DNA from 3 places in the Blautia sp. NSJ-175 genome. Region 1 is predicted to be linked to each of the others. Evidence: riboswitches for the same ligand, from Rfam matches in the RefSeq annotation. Region 1 holds a riboswitch; each other region holds the start of a gene.
What was found. A riboswitch is a leader RNA that binds a small molecule or an ion and turns the genes downstream of it on or off. The one in region 1 is predicted to bind thiamine pyrophosphate.
Positions count from the first base shown of each region.

Region 2: linked by a shared signal. The riboswitch ahead of thiC (phosphomethylpyrimidine synthase ThiC) and the one ahead of MUB35_RS11175 (thiamine-binding protein) in region 1 are both predicted to bind thiamine pyrophosphate.
Region 3: linked by a shared signal. The riboswitch ahead of thiM (hydroxyethylthiazole kinase) and the one ahead of MUB35_RS11175 (thiamine-binding protein) in region 1 are both predicted to bind thiamine pyrophosphate.

Region 1 is NZ_JALIFQ010000006.1:68,262-75,851, reverse strand. Features, by position in the region: gene MUB35_RS11200 (Cof-type HAD-IIB family hydrolase) at 1-322, shown strand, start outside; gene MUB35_RS11195 (hypothetical protein) at 440-961, shown strand; gene MUB35_RS11190 (ABC transporter ATP-binding protein) at 1,018-1,770, opposite strand; gene MUB35_RS11185 (ABC transporter substrate-binding protein) at 1,794-2,807, opposite strand; gene MUB35_RS11180 (ABC transporter permease) at 2,833-3,597, opposite strand; gene MUB35_RS11175 (thiamine-binding protein) at 3,566-3,862, opposite strand; TPP riboswitch at 3,985-4,097, opposite strand; gene MUB35_RS11170 (ABC transporter substrate-binding protein) at 4,136-5,440, opposite strand; gene MUB35_RS11165 (hybrid sensor histidine kinase/response regulator) at 5,424-7,590, opposite strand, start outside.
Region 2 is NZ_JALIFQ010000002.1:15,939-23,528, forward strand. Features, by position in the region: gene MUB35_RS03760 (AraC family transcriptional regulator) at 52-939, shown strand; gene MUB35_RS03765 (glycoside hydrolase family 31 protein) at 1,070-3,067, shown strand; TPP riboswitch at 3,139-3,247, shown strand; gene thiC (phosphomethylpyrimidine synthase ThiC) at 3,341-4,648, shown strand; gene thiS (sulfur carrier protein ThiS) at 4,719-4,916, shown strand; gene thiF (sulfur carrier protein ThiS adenylyltransferase ThiF) at 4,918-5,568, shown strand; gene MUB35_RS03785 (thiazole synthase) at 5,585-6,355, shown strand; gene thiH (2-iminoacetate synthase ThiH) at 6,368-7,528, shown strand.
Region 3 is NZ_JALIFQ010000006.1:297,755-305,344, reverse strand. Features, by position in the region: gene thiD (bifunctional hydroxymethylpyrimidine kinase/phosphomethylpyrimidine kinase) at 1-400, opposite strand, end outside; gene MUB35_RS12240 (HAD family hydrolase) at 397-1,047, opposite strand; gene thiE (thiamine phosphate synthase) at 1,044-1,703, opposite strand; gene thiM (hydroxyethylthiazole kinase) at 1,690-2,514, opposite strand; TPP riboswitch at 2,581-2,688, opposite strand; gene MUB35_RS12225 (ATP-binding cassette domain-containing protein) at 2,744-4,273, opposite strand; gene MUB35_RS12220 (sensor domain-containing diguanylate cyclase) at 4,559-5,800, opposite strand; partial or broken gene MUB35_RS30810 (YbaK/EbsC family protein) at 5,942-6,406, opposite strand; gene MUB35_RS12210 (arsenate reductase family protein) at 6,422-6,775, opposite strand; gene pflB (formate C-acetyltransferase) at 7,050-7,590, shown strand, end outside.

The DNA of each region.
Region 1 (7,590 bases):
TGAGGCATACCGTGACGCTATGCTTCCGTGGGCCAAAGGAAAGGTTTCCATCTTCTTCTCCAGTGAATATTATCTGGAACATGTGATGGAGGGTGTTTCAAAAGGCGCTGCCATCCGCTGGCTCTGCCGGTATCTGCATGTGCCCATAGAGCAGACCATAGGCGCAGGGGACGCGGAAAACGACCTGTCCATGCTGGATGCCGCAGGCTTTGCCGTGTGCATGAAAAACGGCACCCCGGAGGCAAAAAAACACGCGGATTATATTACCCGGCGTGACAACAACCAGGGCGGTGTGGCGGAAATCATTGAAAAATTCATGTAAAACAACACTTTTTAGCAAATTTCATGTAAAATTTATGAATTAGGTCTTCCAATATTCTGTTAAAAAGTATTATAATGGTAATACTAAAAATAGTCATTTGAAAGGAAAGGGATTAATATGGGTAGCTTTGGAAAAAAATTATTGGGGTTCAGTGTAATCGGTGCGGCTGCCGGTGCAGCTTTTTATTATTTGAAAAAACAAAAAGAAGAAGATCCTGATCTGGAAGAAGATTTCGCCGACTTTCAGGACAATGTAAAAGAAACGGCTGCATCTGCCAAAAATGTGGCAAGCAAGCTCAAAGAAAAAGTGGAAAAAACGGTTGAGGAAACGGTAAATAAAGTAAAAGAACACACAGATGATATTCTGGATGATCTGGATGATGAGGACATCTTCGAGGATGACGACATGGATCTGGATGATATCAAAGAGGATGTCAAAGAGGCGGCCAAGGATGTTAAGGAAGATTTAGAAGACGCTGCCGGAACTGCCAAGGAATGCGCTGCGGAAACAGCCGAAAACGTGAAGGAAGCCGTGGAAAAAAGTGTGGAACAGGTATCTGAGGACCTGAAGGCAAGAATGGAAAACGCAAAAAAAGCCATGGAGAACACCACCGCTGAATCTTCAGACAAAACAGAATAATATACAGAACCCGGGGCGGCTGTACAAGCCGTATCCCGGGTCTTTTTTTATATCCTTTATGACTCCTGGCTGCCATTCAGCTTCTCCAGTATCTGCCTTTTATAACTCAGAAATTCATCTGTCAGATTGAAATCACTGCGCCTTGGGCGCGGTTCCTGTATGCATATCTCCTCTGTGATCCGTCCCGGTTTTCCTGTGAGCAGATAAATCCTGTCCGACAATAAAATAGCCTCATCCATGTCATGAGTGATAAAGATCGTGGACAGATGGATCTGCTCCATCACCTGCAGATACCACCTGTGCATGGCACTCTTGGTCAATGTATCAAGAGCTGAAAAGGGCTCATCCAAAAGGGCCAGTTTCCGTGAAAACAGGTACGTCCTTAAAAGGGCAGCCCTCTGGCGCATCCCCCCTGAGAGCTGGGCCGGATACTTTTTCTGGGTCCCTTCCAGTCCGAATTCCTGAAAATAAGGCTGTACTTTTTCCCTAGCAGCCTTTTTCTTCTCCCCTTTTATGAGAAGGGGAAGAGCCACATTGTCCTCTATGGTGCGGTACGGGAGAAGCATGTCCTTCTGCAGCATATAGCTGACATTTCCGGGACAACCTGTGATCTCCCGGCCATCCAGATATACATGCCCGGTCTCCGGCTTTTCCAGACCGGATATCACATTGAAAAGTGTTGTCTTGCCGCCGCCGCTGACACCTAAAAGGCTGACCAGCTCCTGGTCATGGAGTTCTATGCTGATATCCTCCAGGATCTTCACTCCGTCAAAGGATTTGCTCACATTTGAAACCTTTAATTCCGCCATATCTCCTCCTCCGAAAACTGCCTTTATTCCGGCAGATAGTCATTGGAAAATCCGGCATTTTCCGGAAGCTCTGCCTCTGACAAACCGTTTTCATTCAGCCAGCCGTAAAAGGCATTCCATCTGGCAGGGTCAATATATCCCCACTGCTTTACATCCGCTTTATACTGGTCCTTTAAATACTCCTGACTGGCTTTTACCAGTTCCTCATCCAGCTCCGGGGAAGCTTCCAGAAGAATAGATGCTGCTTCGTCCGGGTCTGCAATGGCATCCTCATAACCCTGCTTCAAAGCCCGGAGAAAAGCCTTTGCCGTATCTGGCTTCTCTTCCAGAAAATCATTGTTTGCTATCACAACCGGTGTATAGTAATCAAATACAGGATTGATATCCTTAAAGGCAAAGTAATCCGTCTCCAGATCTGCTACCTCTGTGGCAACTCCTGCCCACGCATAGAAAATCCAGATGGCATCCACGGATTTTGATTTCAGCGCGGAGACCTCGTCTGTGACCGTACTTGGGATCAGTTCCACTTTAGAGAAATCCCCGCCGTCTTTTTCCACCACATTCTGCATCATGGCTTTCTCAATGGGGGCATCCCAGGTGGCGTATTTCTTTCCTTCCAGACCTTTGGGGCGCTCCATCCCCTCCCCTTTTCTGGAGATAATGCCGGATGTATTGTGCTGGATCAGGGCTGCTACCGCTGTATTTGGCAGTGCGTTGTCACCTGCCACACCCGGTGCCATGCTGTCCTGGAAAGAGACACCAAACTGGGCTTTTCCCGATGCCACAAGAGCGTCCGCGCCGTCCTCCGGTGGCTGTACGATCTCTACATCCAGTCCCTCCTTCTCAAAATATCCCTTCTCTTTCGCCACGTAAAGACCTGTATGGTTTGTATTGGGGGTCCAGTCCAGCACGAAAGTGATCTTCTCCAAATCTTCGGAACCGCTGTCCTTCTTCCCGCTGTCTTCGCTGCTGCCGCACGCCGCCACAGATGTGAGCATACAGGCTGTCAGGACAGCCGCCAGAATCTTCTTTTTCATCCTCCATTGTCCTCTCTGTTCTGTCTTATTTTGCCCGTTCCCAGGGCATGCTTTTTTTCTGCAGAATATCCACCAGCTTCATGAGAAGAAGGCTGATAATGGATATGAGAAAAATAACTGCAAACATTTTGTCAAAGGCAAACGCCTTTTTCACACGTGTCATATACACACCGAGGCCGGAAAAACCGCCCAGCCACTCAGAGATAACCGCTCCCACCACGGAGTAGGAGGCAGATATGCGCAGGCTTGCATAAAACCGGCCCATGGCCCCCGGCATCTTGATATATCGGAAGATCTGAAGCCTGCCGGCCCCCATGCTTCGTAAAAGGTTCATCATATCCTTGTCTGCGGAGCGGAATCCTTCCAAAAGCCCAATGGTGATAGGGAAAAAGGTCACGATCACGATCAGAATGACCTTTGGCAGCATCTCATATCCGAACCACAGCACCAAAAGAGGCGCGATGGCTACGGTAGGCACGGTCTGTGTAATAACGATCAGCGGATAAAACGCCTTGTAAAGCTTGTCAAAGCGGTCCATAAGAACTGCCATGACAAACCCGAAAACCACACCGCAGAAAAGCCCTGCAGCCGCCTCCAAAAGCGTCACCCTGGAATTCTCCATGAGCAGGGGAAATTCACTGATAAACGCCCTCACCACCTGTACCGGCGAGGGCAGCATATATCCCGGGACCAGGCCTGCCATGGAGACAGCCTGCCAGATGACCAGAATGGCGGCCAGGGCTGCAGATGCCCACAGCTTACTGGTGGTGCTTTGTAACTTTTTTCTCAATGGTCAGCACATCTCCTTCTGGCTTATAGGACACTTTGATATAGGCCGCAACAGAAGGTGCGCCTGCACGGACAGCGATGTGCTGGCATTCTTTTACAATATCCATAAGTTCATCATAGTCACCCTCAATGGCTGTCTCAAAAGGCCCTACATAATAGTTCAGCCCCGTACTCTTAATATAGTCAATGACCTCATCGACTATACGGATCAGTTCCTCGTCATTTGCTGCCTCCGGCAGTGTCTGGATTGCTACGCTTGCGTTCATTTTCTTTTCCTCCTTAGAAATTTATCATCGTTTTCTGCCGGGGAATCTGTGCAAAAGAAAAAGCCCCCGACAGGTTTTACCCGAACAGGAGCTGTTTTTCAGAACAAATGCGCACCGGTCTATGGTGCCTCTCTTATGCTCCCTACGCCGGCATTACCCGGATCAGGTTAAGGGTGAAAAACGATTACGGTTTTACTCTCAGCCGGACTTCTCTCCAGCTCCCCTGTTGTCTTCTCAAGTTTACTTCATTGTAAATTGATTGTCAAGTCAATCTCATATATCTTTATCGCCGTACAGCGCAATTTCCTCTTTCTGTCTCTCATCATACTCCCTGCACACGATCTCTACGTCCGCCCCCTCACAGAGCTCTACGCAGAGTTCCTTGATGGTATTCCAGGTATTAAACGGGAGCGTGAAATCCTGATTGGGAATCTGGCCTCCGGATGCCAGACAGGATACAAACTTCTCAGCCTGGGGCAGCGTGGTGGCCTCATTTCCGCGTGCTGAGGATACCTTCCCCAGCTCCCCTGCAAATGCATTGAGCGTATCTGTGGTACACAGGTTTTCCAGGATTGCAAGTGCCTCGCCAAGATGCTCTGTATTGGGATTGACAGCCAGCCTCTGGTCCGCACCCACAACACAGACGGGGCCTTCCTTCAGCACCGGCAGCGCGGTCATCTCGGCTGCAAACGGGTAGTCCCTGGCAAACGCTGCCGCGCGGCAGAGAGAACTGATAAACGCGCATTTTCCCTCAGCGAAAAAGGCGGCCTCCTCGTCACTGCCCGGCAGTGTCTCCAAGGAGCGTTCCACATCCAGATATTCCCTGTCGATCATGGTCTGCAGAAAAGCAAAGCCGTCCCGCATATAGGTACTGACAGGCGTTTCCCCCTTTGCAAGAGCGGCAGTAAGCGCCTCACTCTCAGGATTCTGATACAGCGGCCCCAGTCCCGCACACATGGCAGGAACACTCAGTCCAAAATCCTTATTGGCCCCGTAGGGAAGGATGCCGTTCTGCTTTAATACATCACAGACATTCCAGAACTCGTCCAGTGTCTCCGGAATCTCCAGCTGATACTGATGGAGCATATCCACATTCCAGATCAGGCCAAAACCGGTATAGGACAGAGGGACAGAAAACACCTTCCCCTTATATGTACTCTGCCGGAGGGCATCCTCAGAAAGGCTGCTGATACAGTCAAGACCGGATAAATCATAGATAAAACCTTTCTGGTCAAACTCCAGCACATCCTCCGCCGGTATGATATACAGGTCATCCGCCTGTCCGCTTTCCATGCGCTTCAGCAGAAGTTCCCGGTAAGAAAGCCCTTCCTCTGCATAGAAATCCGCGAAATCACTGTACAGGATAATATTGCCCTTTGTTTTTGGATTGATCACATCAGAACAGCACTTATTTATAATCTCTGATATGTTTTCCCCCTGGGTAAAGAGGGTGATCACAACATCCGGCTCATTTTTATCAATGTATACTTCCGGCTCTTCCTTCTCTCCGGAACAGCCGCTGCATAAAAGCATACATGCAAGTGCCGCTGCCGTTAACCTTCTATATCTTCTCTTCATTTTTTCCATCCCCGCTTTCCTTATCCGCATATATCCGGATGACTTCAAAAAGCCTTGCTATATCGATCGGTTTGGATATATGGGCATCCATTCCGGCATTTTTACATTTTAAAACATCCTCCTCAAAGGCATCGGCAGTCATGGCTATAATGGGAATATGTTCCGCACTGTTCTTCTGGAGCGCCCGGATCTCTCCCGTGGCTGTAAAGCCGTCCATCACAGGCATATGGATATCCATAAAGATCATATCATAATATCCCGGCCCGGTCTGCTCCACTTTCCTGACAGCCTGCAGACCGTCCTCCACGCTGTCCACCAAAATACCGCTGTCCCGCAGCAGTTCCTCCACAATTTCCCGGTTCAGTTCATTATCCTCAGCCATCAGAACATGCAGGCCTTCAAACCGTCCGCGGTTTTCACTGTCCATGATCTCCTGTACTTTTGCGGAAGACCCCATGATATAATAACGCAGCTTCTGCACCAGTTCAGAGCGGAAAACAGGCTTTGTCAAAAATCCATTGATTCCCGCTTCCAGGGCTTCCTGCTCCACTTCCTCCCAATTGTAGGCAGACAACAGAATGATCGGGATATCACTGCCGAGATCCGCCCGGATACGGCGGGCAGTCTCCACCCCGTCCATCTCCGGCATCTTCCAGTCCAAAATCACCGCAAAGTAATCCCGGCCCATCCGGCGGGCCCTGTTGGCGGCTTTTACAGCCTCCCCGCCGCTCAGTGCCCAATCCACATGCACCCCGGCTTCCTCAAGCATGAGCTGAATGCCCTCGCAGGTATCCGGGCTGTCATCCACCACAAGCACCGTATGTCCCGCCAGCACGCCGGTCTCCTGTTTGTCAGGTTCCATAAGCACCATGGGCAGAACCACCGTAAACTTTGACCCTGCACCGAGCGTACTTTCCACATGGATCGTACCGCTCATCACATCCACAATGTTTTTTGTGATGGCCATTCCCAGGCCGGTGCCTGTCACCTTGCTCAGACGGTTATCCTCTGCCCGCTCAAAAGGATTGAAGATACGTTTTACAAAGTCAGGTTCCATTCCGATGCCGTTGTCTTCCACCTGGAATACAATATCGATCATCCGGTCATCCCGCTTTTTTTCCTGGAGCCGGATCGTGATCTCTCCGCCCTGCGGCGTGTATTTCACAGCGTTTGATAAGAGGTTCAGAAGGATCTTCTGAATATGCAAAGCATCCCCGATCACTGTATCATAGTCCAGGACAGACGATTTTACATGCATGGTGTGGCCTTTTTTTGTCATTTCCGGCTTAATGAGGAGCAGAACATTGGAGATCAGCTCCGGCAGGTTCACAGGCTCCTTTTTCAGGCTGAATTTACCGCTCTCGATACGCGACATATCCAGCACCTCATTGATGAGGGCAAGCAGATGATCAGATGCCGTGGATATTTTTTCCAGGCTGTCTTTAACCTTATCCGGGTTATTCAGATTGGCCCGCGCAATGGCTGTCATGCCGATGATGCCGTTCATTGGCGTACGGATATCATGTGACATGGAGGAAAAGAAGGCGTTTCTGGCCCGGTTGTTCTCCTGTGCCTGCCGCAGGGCATCCGCAAGGTCATCCCGCATATGGTGCTCGCCTGTGGTATCATGCAGGACAGCCAGGTACTGCCCGTTATCCGCGGGAAGAAGATGCACCTCTGTCCAGCGCTGCAGTTCATTGTCTGTGCCTGTCTTATACTCCTTTCGCATCTTCTTCACCAGACTGCCGTTAAAGAAGGAAATGCGGTCCCTGTCATCCCCCGGCATCCCACAGTGGTCAAAGAGGATTTCCGGCCTGGACATGACCTGCCCCGGTTCCACATCAAACAGCATCCTGACATTGTCGGAAACCATTTCCACGCTTCTGTCCGCAGGGTTGTAGACAAGGAAAGCAAAATCTATGTTGGAAGAAATGTTCTGGAAAAGCCGTTCCCGGTAAATCCTTCCCTGTTCACGCCCCTTCATGGATTCGCGGCTGAGCAGCAGTCCTGTGATCAGGATCAGCGCCACTGCCAGCTCTGTAAATGTGACGGCCACCATCTTGATGATTTCAGATGACTCCTGCTGCAGAACGCGTTTGGGCAGGATGGAAATAAGATACCAGTTATAAGAATCCCTCATGGGCAGAAAG
Region 2 (7,590 bases), on a different contig from region 1:
CGGAAGCTTCTTAATCCTGAATGCCTTTTTTTATTATAGGAGACTCCTTATATGAATATCGATCCAGCCGTCAATGATAATTTAAAAGAACAAGCAGCCCACGGAAGTCATGAATTTCCCCTTCAGGTATATCAGGACATGGAATACTGCGAAAACGGGCTGATCCTTTACAACCACTGGCATGAGGAGGCAGAGATCCTCTTTGTGACAGAAGGCATGATGGAGCTGGTGGTAGACGGCATTTCCATCATTGCCGGAAAAGACACCATTGTACTGATTCCCCCAAACCAGCTTCATGGTGCCTATCAATACAGGGATCAAACCTGCCGTTTTACCTCCATTGTGTTCCACCCTGACTTTATTTCCAGTAAAAATCAGGATGCCATCCAGGCCGGACAGTTAAATCCGTTCTTTGAGAACAGCTTTGTGTCCTCCTATGTTATATACGGCACGGATTTGAAATGTGAGGCTGTTCAGCATCTCCTCGGGGAACTCACAGCAGCCTATCACGCCTCCCATCCCTATCGGGAACTGCTGATCAAGGGATACCTTTACCAGATTTTATTTCATCTTCTGATAAAAGAAGAAAAGCACAATATAAAATCCACATCCGACTATATAAATGAGGAGCGGAAAAAGAAGATTCTAAGATACATTGATGAAAATTACCAGAACCCCTTAAACCTTGATTCCCTTGCCAAATCCGTCTCCCTGAGCAGGGAACAGTTCTGCCGCTTTTTCAAAAAATCTTTCCGCTCCACCCCTGTCTCTTACCTGAACCGCTACCGCATTAACCGTTCCATGTCGCTGTTAAGGGAGACCGGTCTTCCCGTCATAGATATTGCTCTTGCTGTAGGATTTGACAGCAGCAACTACTTTGCCGTATCTTTCCGAAAGGCAACGGGAATGACGCCCAGTCAGTTTAGAAATATGACATGATTTTAATATACCCTGACATCATAATAGATGTTTTTTCCCCGGGATAATCTTATAATACTGGAAAATGAACGTCAGCCGTGATTGTCCGGCCAGAGCGCTACACAACTTATTTATCTACAGGAGGAAAATTATGTCATTCTTTACCCAAAGCGAAAATTATATTGAATACCACAATGCCGGCGAAACCCTCCGCATTATGGCATGGGGCGCAAACAGCCTGAGAGTTGTTTCCGTACCCTCCGGTCCCCTGGACCTTTCAAGCAGTGCCCTGAAAGAACAGGAACCGTCACACACACAGATTCAGGCAGACGAGGAAACTGCCACGATCACAAACGGCAAAATCTCCGCTCTCATTGACACAAGAGGCTGGAACAGCGCGGCGGTTGTCACCTTCTTTAACGACAAAAAGGAAATACTTCTCAAAGAGATGGACGGCGGCGGCGCCCTGATCCGCAGGGCCCGTAAATTTTCCCCTTATATCGGCGGCGATTACCGTCTGAAGGTCAGCTTTGAGGCCAACAAGGACGAAAAAATATACGGCATGGGCCAGTATCAGCAGGACATCCTGGATCTGAAAGGCTGCAATATTGAACTGGCCCACAGAAACTCCCAGGCATCCATCCCCTTCTATGTATCCAGCAAAGGCTACGGCTTCTTCTGGCACAATCCCGCCATCGGCAGCGTCTCCTTCGGCAAAAATGTAACAGAGTGGCGGGCTGACAGCACCAAAAAAATGGACTACTGGATCACAGCAGGCGACACTCCCGCTCAGATCGAATCTCAGTACAGCCAGGTGACGGGGCGCGCTCCCATGATGCCGGAATGCGGACTGGGCTTCTGGCAGTGCAAACTGCGCTACCATAACCAGGAACAGGTATTGTCTGTTGCCAGAGAATATCACCGCCGGGGCATTCCTGTGGATGTGTTTGTGGTTGACTATTATCACTGGCCGCGGTGCGGAGACTACCGTTTTGATGAGCATTTCTTCCCGGACCCCAAGGCCATGGCGGAAGAACTGCGCTCTTACGGAATGGAACTTATGGTATCCGTGTGGCCCCAGATCGACTGGCGCAGTGAGAACTTCAAGGAGATGCGCCAGAAGGGTCTTCTCGTCCAGACAGAACACGGCCTGAACGTCCAGATGGATTTCCAGGGCAACAATGTATTCTATGATGCCACCAACCCTGAGGCCAGAGAATATGTCTGGGAGAAATGCAGAAAGAATTACAGGGAAAACGGAGTCAAACTCTTCTGGCTGGATGAAGCGGAACCGGAATATACCACCTATGATTACGAAAACTACCGTTACTATGCCGGAAGCGTCATGCAGCAGGGAAACATTTACCCCAGAGAATACGCCCGCGGCTTCTATGAAGGCCAGAAAGCAGCCGGCCAGGAGGACGTTCTGAACCTGGTGCGCTGTGCCTGGGCAGGAAGCCAGCAGTACGGTGCCCTGATCTGGTCCGGTGATATCCACTCCACCTATCAGGATTTCCGCAACCAGATCGTGGCCGGCCTGCAGATGGGGCTCTCCGGAATCCCCTGGTGGACCACAGATATCGGCGGCTTCCACGGCGGCAACATTTATGACAAAGACTTCCAGGAACTGCTGATCCGCTGGTTCCAGTTCGGCGCCTTCTGCCCTGTTATGCGCCTTCACGGCAACCGCCTCCCGCGCACACCGCTCTACAAAGCAGACGGAGAGGAGACTGAGGGAACCGGCGCAGACAATGAGATCTGGAGTTATGGGGAAGAAAATTACCAGATCATGAAGAAATTCATTGAGATCCGTGAAATGATGCGGGATTATACCAGAAGCCTTATGGCTGAGGCACACGAGACAGGCGCTCCGGTTATGCGTACCATGTTCTATGAATTCCCGGAGGATTTAAACACCTGGGAACTGGATACCCAGTACATGTACGGCCCGGACATTCTGGCAGCTCCTATTGTGGAACCCCACGCCTTCAGGCGGAAGGTCTATCTGCCTGAGGGCAGCACCTGGACCAATGCCCATACGGGTGAAATTCTGGAAGGCGGACAGTGGATCGAAGCGGAAGCTTCCATGGATACCCTTCCTGTATTTCTGCGGGATGGCAGACAGGAATATCTGATCAAAAATATATAATATAAAATTCAGTGTTGACAATTTTCTCCAGCCGCTATATGATTATGGCAGGAAAAATACCTGAAAACAATTGAATACGCAAGGGGAGCTGACGCGTCGGCTGAGAGGAAATACGAACGGATTTCGACCCTGAGAACCTGATACGGATAATGCCGGCGTAGGAAGCGAACCAGAAGTTTATGTAATATTTGGTGCACCCCATCAGGGGTGCATTTTTTTCACCTCTTCTATCTCCTTCCGGGCATTTCCGTGTCACACAGAAAGGAGATTTACATGCAGTACACAACACAGATGGACGCTGCCAGAAAAGGCATTATCACAAAAGAGATGGAATCGGCAGCCAAAAAAGAACAGATGGATGTCAGAGAACTCATGACTCTTATGGCCAAAGGCCAGGTCATCATTCCCTGCAACAAAAAACACACCTCTCTGGAGCCAAACGCCATTGGTTCCATGCTCAGAACGAAGATCAATGTAAATCTGGGCATTTCCAGGGACTGCAAAGACATGGACATGGAAATTGAAAAAGTCAACAACGCGGTAAAAATGGGTGCTGAATCTATTATGGATCTGAGCTCCTACGGGGATACCCGCACCTTCCGCAGACGCTTGACAAAAGAATGTCCTGCCATCATCGGAACCGTCCCCATCTATGACGCTGTAGTCTACTATCACAAACCCCTGAAAGAGATCACTTCCCGCCAGTGGCTTGACATTGTCCGCATGCACGCCGAGGACGGGGTGGACTTCATGACCATCCACTGCGGCATCAACAAAGAGACTGCCGGAAAATTCAAACGAAACAAACGTCTGACCAATATCGTTTCCCGCGGGGGCTCCATCATCTTTGCCTGGATGGAAATGACAGGCCAGGAAAACCCCTTCTACGAACATTATGATGAGATTCTGGATATCTGCCGGGAATACGACATTACCATGAGCCTTGGAGACGCCTGCCGCCCCGGATGCATTCAGGATGCCTCTGATATTTCCCAGATCGAGGAGCTGATCACTCTGGGTGAGCTGACAAAACGCGCCTGGGAAAAGGATGTACAGGTTATGGTGGAAGGCCCCGGACACATGCCCCTTGACCAGATTGAGGCCAATATGAAGATTCAGCAGACACTCTGTCAGGGTGCCCCCTTCTATGTGCTGGGTCCCCTGGTGACAGACATTGCCCCCGGATACGACCACATTACCGCTGCCATCGGCGGTGCCATTGCAGCCACCTACGGCGCTTCCTTCCTGTGCTATGTGACCCCGGCGGAACACCTGCGTCTGCCCAATCTGGAGGACGTAAAGGAAGGTATTATAGCTTCCCGCATCGCAGCACATGCCGCAGATATTGCTAAAGGTGTAAAAGGCGCTGCCGACTGGGACAATAAAATGAGTACAGCCCGCAAGAAACTGGACTGGGAAGAAATGTTCCGTCTCTGTCTGGACCCGGAAAAAGCCGGGCGCTACCGGGCAGAGGCAAAGCCTGAAAAGGAGGACACCTGCAGCATGTGCGGTAATTTCTGCGCAGTCAGGAACATGAACCGTATCCTGGAAGGTGAGATTGTCAGCATCTATGACGAATGATAAAAGCAGCACTGCAAATACGAAGACCTGTTAAGCAGTCACACAGCACATACATAAAGAGGTATATCAAATGATAACAATCAACGGAAATGCCATTCAGCTTACTGCCCCCTGTACAGTGGAAACCCTCCTAGTGGAACGGGGTTATTCCCTGCAGCGCATCGCTGTGGAGAGAAACGGTGATATTCTTTCCAAAAACCGTTACGCTGACACCATCGTTCAGGATGGAGATACCTATGAGATTGTCAGCTTTGTAGGAGGCGGCTGATTTGGAAGAAAGACATACGATCCTGTCCAAAGACGAAATCGAGGAAGTTCTTATAGAACGCCATACCCTCCCCATACACCGGAAACTCCGGAATGCCGGTGCCGCCATTGCCGGCCTCGGCGGTCTGGGCTCCCATGTGGCTGTAATGCTGGCGCGTACCGGCATCGGAAGCCTTCACCTGATCGATTTTGACCGGGTGGAGCCCAGCAATTTGAACCGGCAGATTTACAGGATGAAGCATTTAGGCAGGTATAAAACAGAAGCGCTGAAAGAAGAGATCTCAGAGATCAACCCTTACATCTCAGTCCGCACCGACACAGTTAAGGTAACAGATAACAATATAGACCGCCTGTTTAGGGATGACAAGATCATCTGTGAAGCATTTGACCGGGCAGAAAATAAGGCCATGCTGGTCAACTATCTTCTGGAACACCGTCCGGATACTTTCATTGTATCCGGTTCGGGCATGGCCGGCTATGGGAGCAGCAACTCCATACATACAGAAAAGAGGATGAAAAACCTGTATCTCTGCGGGGACGGCACCAGTGACATTGCCTCCGGCATAAGCCTGACAGCTCCCAGAGTCACTCTCTGTGCAGCACATCAGGCCAATATGATACTGCGGCTCATTCTAGGAGAAAAAGACGTATAGAAAAGAGGAAAAAGACATGATAAAAGATGACAAACTTATATTGGGAGGACACGAATTTCACTCCCGTTTTATTCTGGGTTCCGGCAAATACAATCCGGAACTGATCCACGCTGCCGTTAAAAATGCCGGGGCTGAAATCATTACTCTGGCTGTACGCAGAGCCAACAGCGGCACTGCCAGTATACTGGAACATATACCGGACGGCATAACACTCCTTCCCAACACCTCCGGGGCCAGAACTGCGGATGAAGCAGTAAGGATCGCCCGCCTGGCCAGGGAACTGGGCTGCGGGGATTTTGTTAAAGTTGAGGTCATCCGAGACTCCAAATACCTGCTGCCGGACAATCAGGAAACCATCCGCGCCACAGAGATGCTGGCAAAAGAGGGCTTTATTGTCATGCCTTACATGTACCCTGATCTAAACGCCGCCAGAGACCTGGAACATGCCGGAGCTGCGTGTATCATGCCGTTAGGTGCCCCCATTGGTACCAACAAGGGATTGTGCACAAGGGAATTCATCAAAATCCTTATCGAGGAAATTGACCTTCCCATTATTGTAGACGCAGGAATCGGCCGCCCTTCCCAGGCTTGTGAAGCCATGGAAATGGGCGCTGCCGCAGTCATGGCAAATACAGCCATTGCCACTTCCGGCGACATACCCGCCATGGCGGAAGCCTTTAAAAAAGCCATTGAAGCAGGACGTACCGCATACCTGTCGGGCCTTGGGCGCGTTGTAAACGGCAGAGCCAGCGCCTCCTCTCCGCTCACCGGATTTCTGGAACAATAAGGAGGTGGAAAAATGACTGCATCAAGAACAAATCATATGGAATATATGGAGGGTATGGAAGCTCTGGATTCTGATGTTATGGATAAAGTGATAAGTGCCATGGACAGCTATGACTATCACCGTTATACAGAAGCACACGTACTGGCTGCACTGTCCCATGACACACGGACACCGGAGGATTTCGCAGCGCTTCTGTCTCCCGCCGCGGAACCTTTCCTGGAAGAGATGGCACAGGCTGCGCGGGCTGAAACCAGGAAACACTTCGGAAACTGTGTAAATCTCTTTACGCCGCTTTATATCTCCAATTACTGTGAAAACCACTGCATTTACTGTGGTTTCAACTGCCATAACCATATCCGCAGGGCAAGGCTTACCGCGGAGGAAATCGAGTTGGAAATGGCTGCGATCGCCAAAACAGGACTGGAAGAAATTCTTATACTGGTCGGCGAGAGCCGTGCAAAAAGTGATGTCAGGTATCTGGGGGAGGCGTGCAGGATCGCCAGAAAATACTTTAAAATGGTGGGACTGGAAGTCTATCCTATGAACAGTGAGGAGTATGCCTATCTCCATAAATGCGGAGCTGATTATGTGACAGTATTTCAGGAGACTTATAATTCCCATAAGTATGAGACGCTGCATCTGGCCGGGCATAAAAGAATCTTCCCTTATCGGTTTCACGCGCAGGAGCGGGCATTGAAAGGCGGAATGAGAGGAGTTGCTTTTGGGGCGCTTCTGGGGCTGGATGATTTCAGAAAGGATGCATTTGCTACAGGGATGCACGCCTGGTATCTGCAGCGGAAATATCCGCAGGCTGAGATTGCGTTTTCCTGCCCGCGTCTCAGGCCGATCATTAATAATGATAAGATCAATCCTAAGGATGTGCATGAACCGCAGCTTCTTCAGGTGATCATGGCTTACAGACTCTTTATGCCGTTTGCCGGAATCACGATTTCTACCAGGGAACGGGCTGAGTTCCGGGATCATGTGGTCACGATCGCAGCGACTAAGATTTCTGCAGGGGTAAGTACCGGAGTCGGCAGTCATGTGGAGGAGCTGGAGGATAAGGGGGATGACCAGTTTGAGATTTCAGATGACAGAGGTGTTGAGGAGGTCTGCAGGGCTGTCAGAGACGGGGGAATGCAGGTGGTCATGAATGATTATGTATTCGTATAACAGCGAGGTGTAGTATAGCGGGCAGGGTGGATATCCCTTTGTATGCTTGCTGTCATCACGGA
Region 3 (7,590 bases), 230 kb from region 1:
CCACTGCTGCCAGAGGAAAAAGCTCTTCTTTCAGAGCTTCCTGCGCATCTTTGGACATGAGTCTGCTGCCGCTTGTGGAAATCATGACCGGGTCTAAAACTACATCCTGTACCTGGTATGTTCTCAGCTTTTCTGCAATCACACGAATAATCTTTTCATTGGGTATCATACCGATTTTTACTGCATCCGGACGAATATCCGTAAAAACACAGTCCATCTGTTTTGCCACAAACTCCGCATCTGTTTCCCGGATGCCGTATACGCCTGTTGTATTCTGTGCCGTGAGAGCTGTGATCACACTCATGGCGTACATTTTGTGAACGGTTATTGTCTTAATATCCGCCTGTATCCCGGCTCCTCCGCTGCAGTCCGAACCGGCGATCGTCAATACCTTTTTCATCTGTTTTTCCCCCATTCTTCCCAGCTTTCAAGATAAATATCTGCCAGTTTCAACAGTTTTTCTCTGTCCTTTTCCGAATAAAAATCGCGTATAACTGCCACTGTAAACCCGGATTTTTTTGCTGTCTCTGCGGCAAAATATGCATCTTCAAACACCAGAGTTTCTTCTTTTTTTGTACCTAAAATCCCCATCGCCAGCTCATAAATGCGCGGATTTCTTTTGCCTGCTCCGGCCTCTGTACAGGTGAGAAGGCCGGTAAAATATCCATCAATCCCATTATTTTTAAGAGCTGCCTCGATCAGAGGTCTGTCCGTAGATGTGGCAATGCACATTCTGACATTACGGCTCTTTAAATCCTCCAGTACCTGCAGAACGCCCGGTTTTATCCGAATCACTTTTTCATAACAGTCATATATCATCCTGTTGAATTCGTCAATGATCTCATCGCGTTCCAGGCGGATCCCGTAACTGCTGCGGAAATACTCTGCGGATTCCTCCATGGTCATGGTCTCCAGCTGCTCCTTCGTATCCTCCCCGGGTCTGATTCCTTTCCGCCTCAGATAGATTTCCCCTGCCCGGTCCCACAGCCCCATAGAGTCGAACAGCGTACCGTCCGCATCGAAGACAGCCCCTTTTATTTCTCTCATTTTTCTGTCATCTCCTTCGCCAGAGCCAGCAGCTCCTCACAGGCTTTTCTGATATCCGGCTGTCCGTAGATACCGGATATGACAGACACTCCGGCGGCACCGCTTCCGGCAAGCTGCATCAGATTCTCTTTCTTGATCCCTCCGATAGCCACAACGGGAATGGATACAGCCCGGCAGATTTCCTGCAGTGTTTCCCGGGATATCACATCTGCATCCTCTTTTGTAGAGGTAGAAAATACCGCGCCGACTCCCAGATAATCCGCGCCCATTTTTTCAGCCTGCAAAGCCTGCTCCACGGTTCTTGCAGAGACGCCTATGATCTTGTCAGGGCCCAGTTTTTCCCTGGCGCTTCCCGCCTCCATATCGCTTTGTCCCACATGTACCCCGTCCGCGTCCACAGCCAGCGCAATACCCACATTGTCATTGATAATAAAGGGCACGCGGTAGCTGGCCGCCAGCGCCTTCATGTCCTTTGCCTCGCGCAGGAACTCATCATCCGGCATATCCTTTTCCCTGAGCTGCAGAAGCGTGATACCTCCGTCCAGGGACGCCTTAACCTGTTCGTAAAGTGTCATTTCCCCCACCCAGGACCGGTCCGTAATGGCATACAAAAGCAGGGCACGCCTCACCAACTCTCTCTTCTCAACGCAATTCATATTTTGCTCCTCTCTCCAGCTCCCGGCCGGTCAGTTTATATACTTCATCGATCAGGTGATTCCTGCAGCCTGCGTTGCCGCTGTTCTCCTCTGCCATTTTCTCATATGCCTTCTCCCCGCACAGGCCCATGGTGATGACAGCAGCAGCCACGGCCTCCAGCTTTCTGTCAGGATTGGCAGCCAGATAGGCTGCGGTGAGGGAGCTTAACATACATCCGCAGCCAGTGATCTTTGCCATGACGGGATGCCCGTTTCTGATTATGTATGTGTTTTTTGTATCTGTCACAATATCCACTGCGCCGCTTATGGCGATCACAGCTCCTGTCCTTCCTGAAAAGTCTCTGGCCAGCGCTATGGTCTTTTCCAGATTCTCCTCTGTCACAGCATCCGCTGCGTCGGCATCCACACCTTTGGAGCTGTTTCTGCCTCCGGAAATGGTCTTGATCTCAGATATATTTCCCCGGATGGCAGTAAATGGAATCTCTCTGAGCAGCTCTTCTGCTGTCTCCCGGCGGTATGTGGATGCGCCGGCTCCCACAGGGTCAAGCACAATGGGGCGGCCAAAACCCGCAGCACTTTTTCCGGCCAGAAGCATGGCTTTTACAGAGCGCGGATGGAGAGTTCCCATATTGATATTTAAGCCGTCGCAGAGACGCCCCATCTCCTCTGCTTCCTCCTCCCCGTCCGACATCGTCGGGGAAGCGCCGCAGGCCAACGTAATATTGGCGCAGTCATTTGCAGTTACATAATTGGTGATGTTCTGAATCAGAGGCGTTCTTTCTCTGACATTTTCCAGTATTTCTCCCAGCATTTCTGTTCTCCTCTCTGCATCCTGACAGGGCCGCCGAACACAAAAAGGGAGACGCCAACACGTCTCCCGGAATCGTCCTTCTCTCCCTACGCTGGCATTACCCATATCAGGTTAAAGGGTCGAAGTTGATTACTTCCTCTCAGCCTGCCGCTACAGGCTCCCCTGATGAATTAACTGACTATAAGAATACCACACCTGCCTGTATCTGTCAAATACTCCCTGTCTATCCTCATTTCTTCTCCAGCCCTCTGCCTGTGAGTTCATAGATGGTATCGCACACCTCCTCCATATATTTCCTGTCATGGGAGATACTGATGACTGCCCCCTCAAAATCAGCCAGCAGTTTTCGGATGACCGGCCCGGAGAGCGGTGAAAAGTTTCTGGTCGGCTCATCCAGAAGGAGCACATTGCTGCCGTCCAGGCTCATTTTCAGAAAGAACAGCTTTGCCTTTTGTCCGCCGGAAAGCTGGGAGATGCAGTGGTCCATCTCATCCGCCGTGTATTTCATACTGCCCAGATAGGTGCGTATCCTGCTGATTTCTTCTTTGTCACCCGTCTTCTCAAGAAATTCCGGCGGAGTCCTGCTGCCGTCCATTTTTTCCTCATAGTTCTGCGGCATATAAGCGGCCCGGATATCGGTACGCCCCTCCATGGTTGCAGCAATTTTTTTAAGAAGTGTTGTCTTTCCCGTACCGTTTGCCCCGGTAATGCAGATTTTTTCCGGTCCTTTTACAGTCAGATGAATCTGTGTTGAGAGCAGCCTGTCTCCAACCGCGAGTCTGTCGAGAGAATACTCCAGCACTGTCTTACCGTTTGGAATGGAGGTGCCCTTTTGAAAACGGATAAAAATGGCATCCTCTGTCTCGGGTATCTCCGTCCTGTCCTCCGCCTCCCTCTGATACCGGCGTTCCATGGCTTTTACCGCATGCATTTTCTTTTTCAAAAGCTTGCCTCCGTGAGGATTCTGCCGGCTGATATTTCTCTGATCACTCTCCACTTTCTGCTGGATCCTGCGGAACCGTTCCTCCTGTTTTTCAGCTTCCTCCCGCTCTTTTCTTGCGATGCGTTCCTGATTGGCGAGCCCTCTTGCCCTGTTTTCCATATACGTTTTGTAGTCCATCTTTGCCACCGTGTACCTGGGCTTTGTCTTTCTGTTGATCTGCTCCAGATGAATGATGACATTGGCTGTGCGCTCGATCAATGTCTCATCATGGGAGATATAGAGGATGGGAATATGACTGCTGTTCATAAACTGTTCCATCCACTCCAAAGTCCTGATATCAATGTCATTGGACGGCTCATCCAGCAGAAGGATATGGGGATTTCCCATGAGGATTCCCGCCATCTGCAGCTTGATTTTCTCTCCGCCGGAGAGCTCTCCCATCTTCTGCTGGGAATAGTAAATATCCGCCGGTATTCCAAGCTCCCTGCTTATCTTTGACAGCTCTTTGGGGGACATATTATAAAAGTCTGATTCTTCCGTGAAAAACTCCCAGATGCTTTTCTCCCGATTCCGCTCTTCCAGCTCCTGGGGCAGATACCCTGCCTTTATGTGGTTTTTGACAATCTCCCCTGTATACTCTGCGTAGGAGTCCACCAGAGCCGGGTCATAGATAAGCTTTAAAAGGGTGGATTTTCCGTTTCCCTCCTCACCGATCATGACTGCCCTGTCCCCCTTGTTCAGTACAAAAGAAAAATCCTCCACCAGGGTTCTCATATCTTTTTTATGTGTAACAGTCAGATTCTTAATCTGCAGCATTATGCATACCTTCTTTCCTGATATAAAAAGAGCCTGCTTCTCCACCGGAAAAACAGACTCTTAAATACGCGCACCCATATCGGGTTCGCTGAAGATATCATCATAGGGATACCATTCTCCAGTCAGTCTACTCTCCGGCAACGAAAACAGACCTGCTGTGCAGGTAATGCTCTGTCTTCCATGCTCCGAATCATAAACTACTGAATCATCCTATCCCTCTTTTCTTTTTCATTCTTTAAGCAGAATACTCTGCAGATTTCATTCTATATTATGCAGTACGCCCTGTCAAGCGTCATTTTCACTGTATACCCTGAAGGAGCGTTTTCCTGCCCGCTTTGCCTCATACAAGGCCTCATCGGCACGCCGGTACATCTCCTCATAGGAAAGCTTACTGCCGGTCTGGTAAGATACACCTGCGGACAGAGTCACATTGTACTGCTCCACGCTCTCGTCCTGCAGCGTGTATGTGACAAGCTGCTGCAGCCGTTTCAGACAGACGCCCTTATCCCTGACATCCTCCAAAAATACCATAAATTCATCTCCGCCGATACGGGCACAGATATCATTTTTCCGGAAAGTGGACTGCAGGGCACAGGCTACCTGCAGAAGAATGTTGTCGCCAAAGGGATGCCCGTAGGTGTCATTAAGCATTTTAAATCCGTCCACATCCAGCATGATCATCATACAGGAGGTGGTCTGTTCCATACTTTTCAGCCGCCGTTTGATAAGCCGCTCCCCTGACCTGCGGTTGTAAATACCGGTCAGACAGTCCTTTTCCGCTCCCTGTCGATAGTAAATCTCCCGCATGGTCTGCTCATGGGTGTCCAGCATTCTGCCGATTTTTCTGTCAAAGCCGCCGTCCTTCCCCTTAAAATGTGCGATCTGGCATCTGGTCCACAGGTTATTGCCTTCCCCGTCCACCATGACCACATCCTGCTCTTCCTTGTCAAAGCTCTGTTCCTCCATGGGATAACTGTGCACAAAGAGCTTCACCTCTCCCTTTTTCTCACAGTTTTCACACATAAAAGGAATGAAATCCTTCTTCCTGGGCGGTCTTCCGAAGCGCTGCTCAAAGCAGCCATAGACATCAATGGTACAGTCTTTGCAGTGTATGTCAAAATCCACATCATTTGCCAGCGTGGTGAGTACCCTCTGCAGATGATCCCTGCGGTTCACCAGCTTCCGCAGCCTGATTTTTTCTGTAGCATCCACGAGAAAGACGTAAAAGTAATACTTTCCGTTCTCCTCCTCCACCAGGCGTCCGTAGTCCTCCACCCACAAAACCGTTCCGTCCTGGCAGCAGATTCTGTATTCCACATAATCGTATGTGTCTGACGCGATCTGCGCCATGATCTCGCTCTCCACCCGTTCCAGATCCCCGGGATGCACCATTCCCCGGAAGGAACCGCCTGTAAGCGCCTGGAAAGCCTCCATATCCCTGCACCGGAAAAGTTTTAATACGTTCTCATTGACATAGGTGATCTTCTCGTCGCCATCAGCCTCATAGATAAAAAAGCCCCCCGGCATACGGGACAGATACTTTTTTGACGGTTCCGGCACTGACGGCGTATCAGGCACAGATGGCATTTCCGGCACTGACGGCGTTTCTGACTCAGACGGCTTTTCCGGCACAAACGGCTTTTCCGGCACAAACGGCTTTTCCGGCTGCCATCCCCGGCATACATCGATCCATTCCCGGCTGCCGGCGTATTTTTCCAACTCGCCCGGCGTCAGCTCTATGGCGCTGCTGGCACTTCCGCAGGCCGGAAATACTGTCTTAAATCTCTTCAGGGAAATATCTAAAAACACCTGTACATCAGCCGGAATCCCGAAGGGGCATACTCCGCCCACTGCATGTCCTGTCCTTGTTTCCACCTCATCGGGAGAAAGCATTTTGGCCTTTGTATGAAAATAATCCTTGAACTTTTTGTTGTCCACCCTGGCGTCCCCTGCCATCACCACAAGGACCGTCCTGCCGTCAACCAAAAAGGACAGGGTTTTGGCAATGCGTTCCGGTTCGCATCCGGCAGCCTTTGCCGCCAGCTCCACGGTAGCTGAGGACTGGGAAAATTCCATGATCCGCTCCTCCATGCCAAAACCTCTGAAATACTCCTTTACTTTTTCAATTGCCATTTCCGCACCTCTTTTTTACAGACCGAGCTTTTCCATCCACTCTTTTTCCTTAAACCCCGTGACAACAAAAGATTCTCCCACCAGCACCGGACGCTTCACCAGCATACCATCCGTGGCAAGCAGGTCAAGCTGCTGCTCCTCGCTCATTTCCGGCAGCTTATCTTTCAGTTTCAGCTCCTTGTATTTCATACCGCTGGTATTAAAAAAACGTTTCAGGGGCAGACCGCTTGCGTGATACCAGGTCTCCAGCTCCTCCCTGGTGGGATTCTCTTCTATAATATGGCGGTCCTCAAACTCTATCCCCTTCTCTATAAGCCATTTCTTTGCCTTCTGGCAGGTGCTGCATTTTGGATACTCTATAAATAACATATGTGTAATGCCTCCTTTTTATGGTTCTAGTTTATCATTATACTTTCACGCTTTCAACTACAAAAAACCTTCTTTGCCTTCTCTCTTTGTATTTTATTCAGTACTTTTTTAATCCAGATTGACAACAGGCTATTGGCTGTGCTATTTATATAGCATAGGTTACATTTTGTATACAATATACAATTTGGGAATATCTGGTAACCTTTTTCTTCGAGGCTGCTGCACATATTTTTGTCAGCTTTGATTCATGATTACAGCAGGAGGTAAATACTTTATGAGAACAGAATGGAAAAGCTTTACAGGCGGTGCCTGGGAAAAAGAGATCAATGTGCGGGACTTTATCCAGCAGAATTATACACCATATAAGGGAGACGGAAAGTTCCTTAAAGAGGCCACAGAGGACACCAAAGACCTGTGGCAGCAGGTTCTTGCCCTTATGAAAGAGGAGCGGGAAAAGGGCGGGGTTCTGGATATGGACACCAAAACCGTCTCCACCATCACTTCCCATGGCCCCGGATACCTGGATAAAGACAAGGAAAAGATCGTGGGCCTGCAGACAGACAAGCCACTGAAACGCTCCATGCAGCCATACGGCGGTATCCGTATGGCAGTCAAAGCCTGCGAGGACAATGGCTACCGTGTGGACCCTGAGGTTGTGGAGTATTTCACCACTCACAGAAAGACGCACAATGCCGGTGTGTTTGATGCCTACACCCCTGAAATGCGTGCCTGCCGTTCCAATCATATTATCACCGGACTACCGGATGCCTACGGCAGAGGGCGTATCATCGGCGACTACAGAAGGGCTGCCCTCT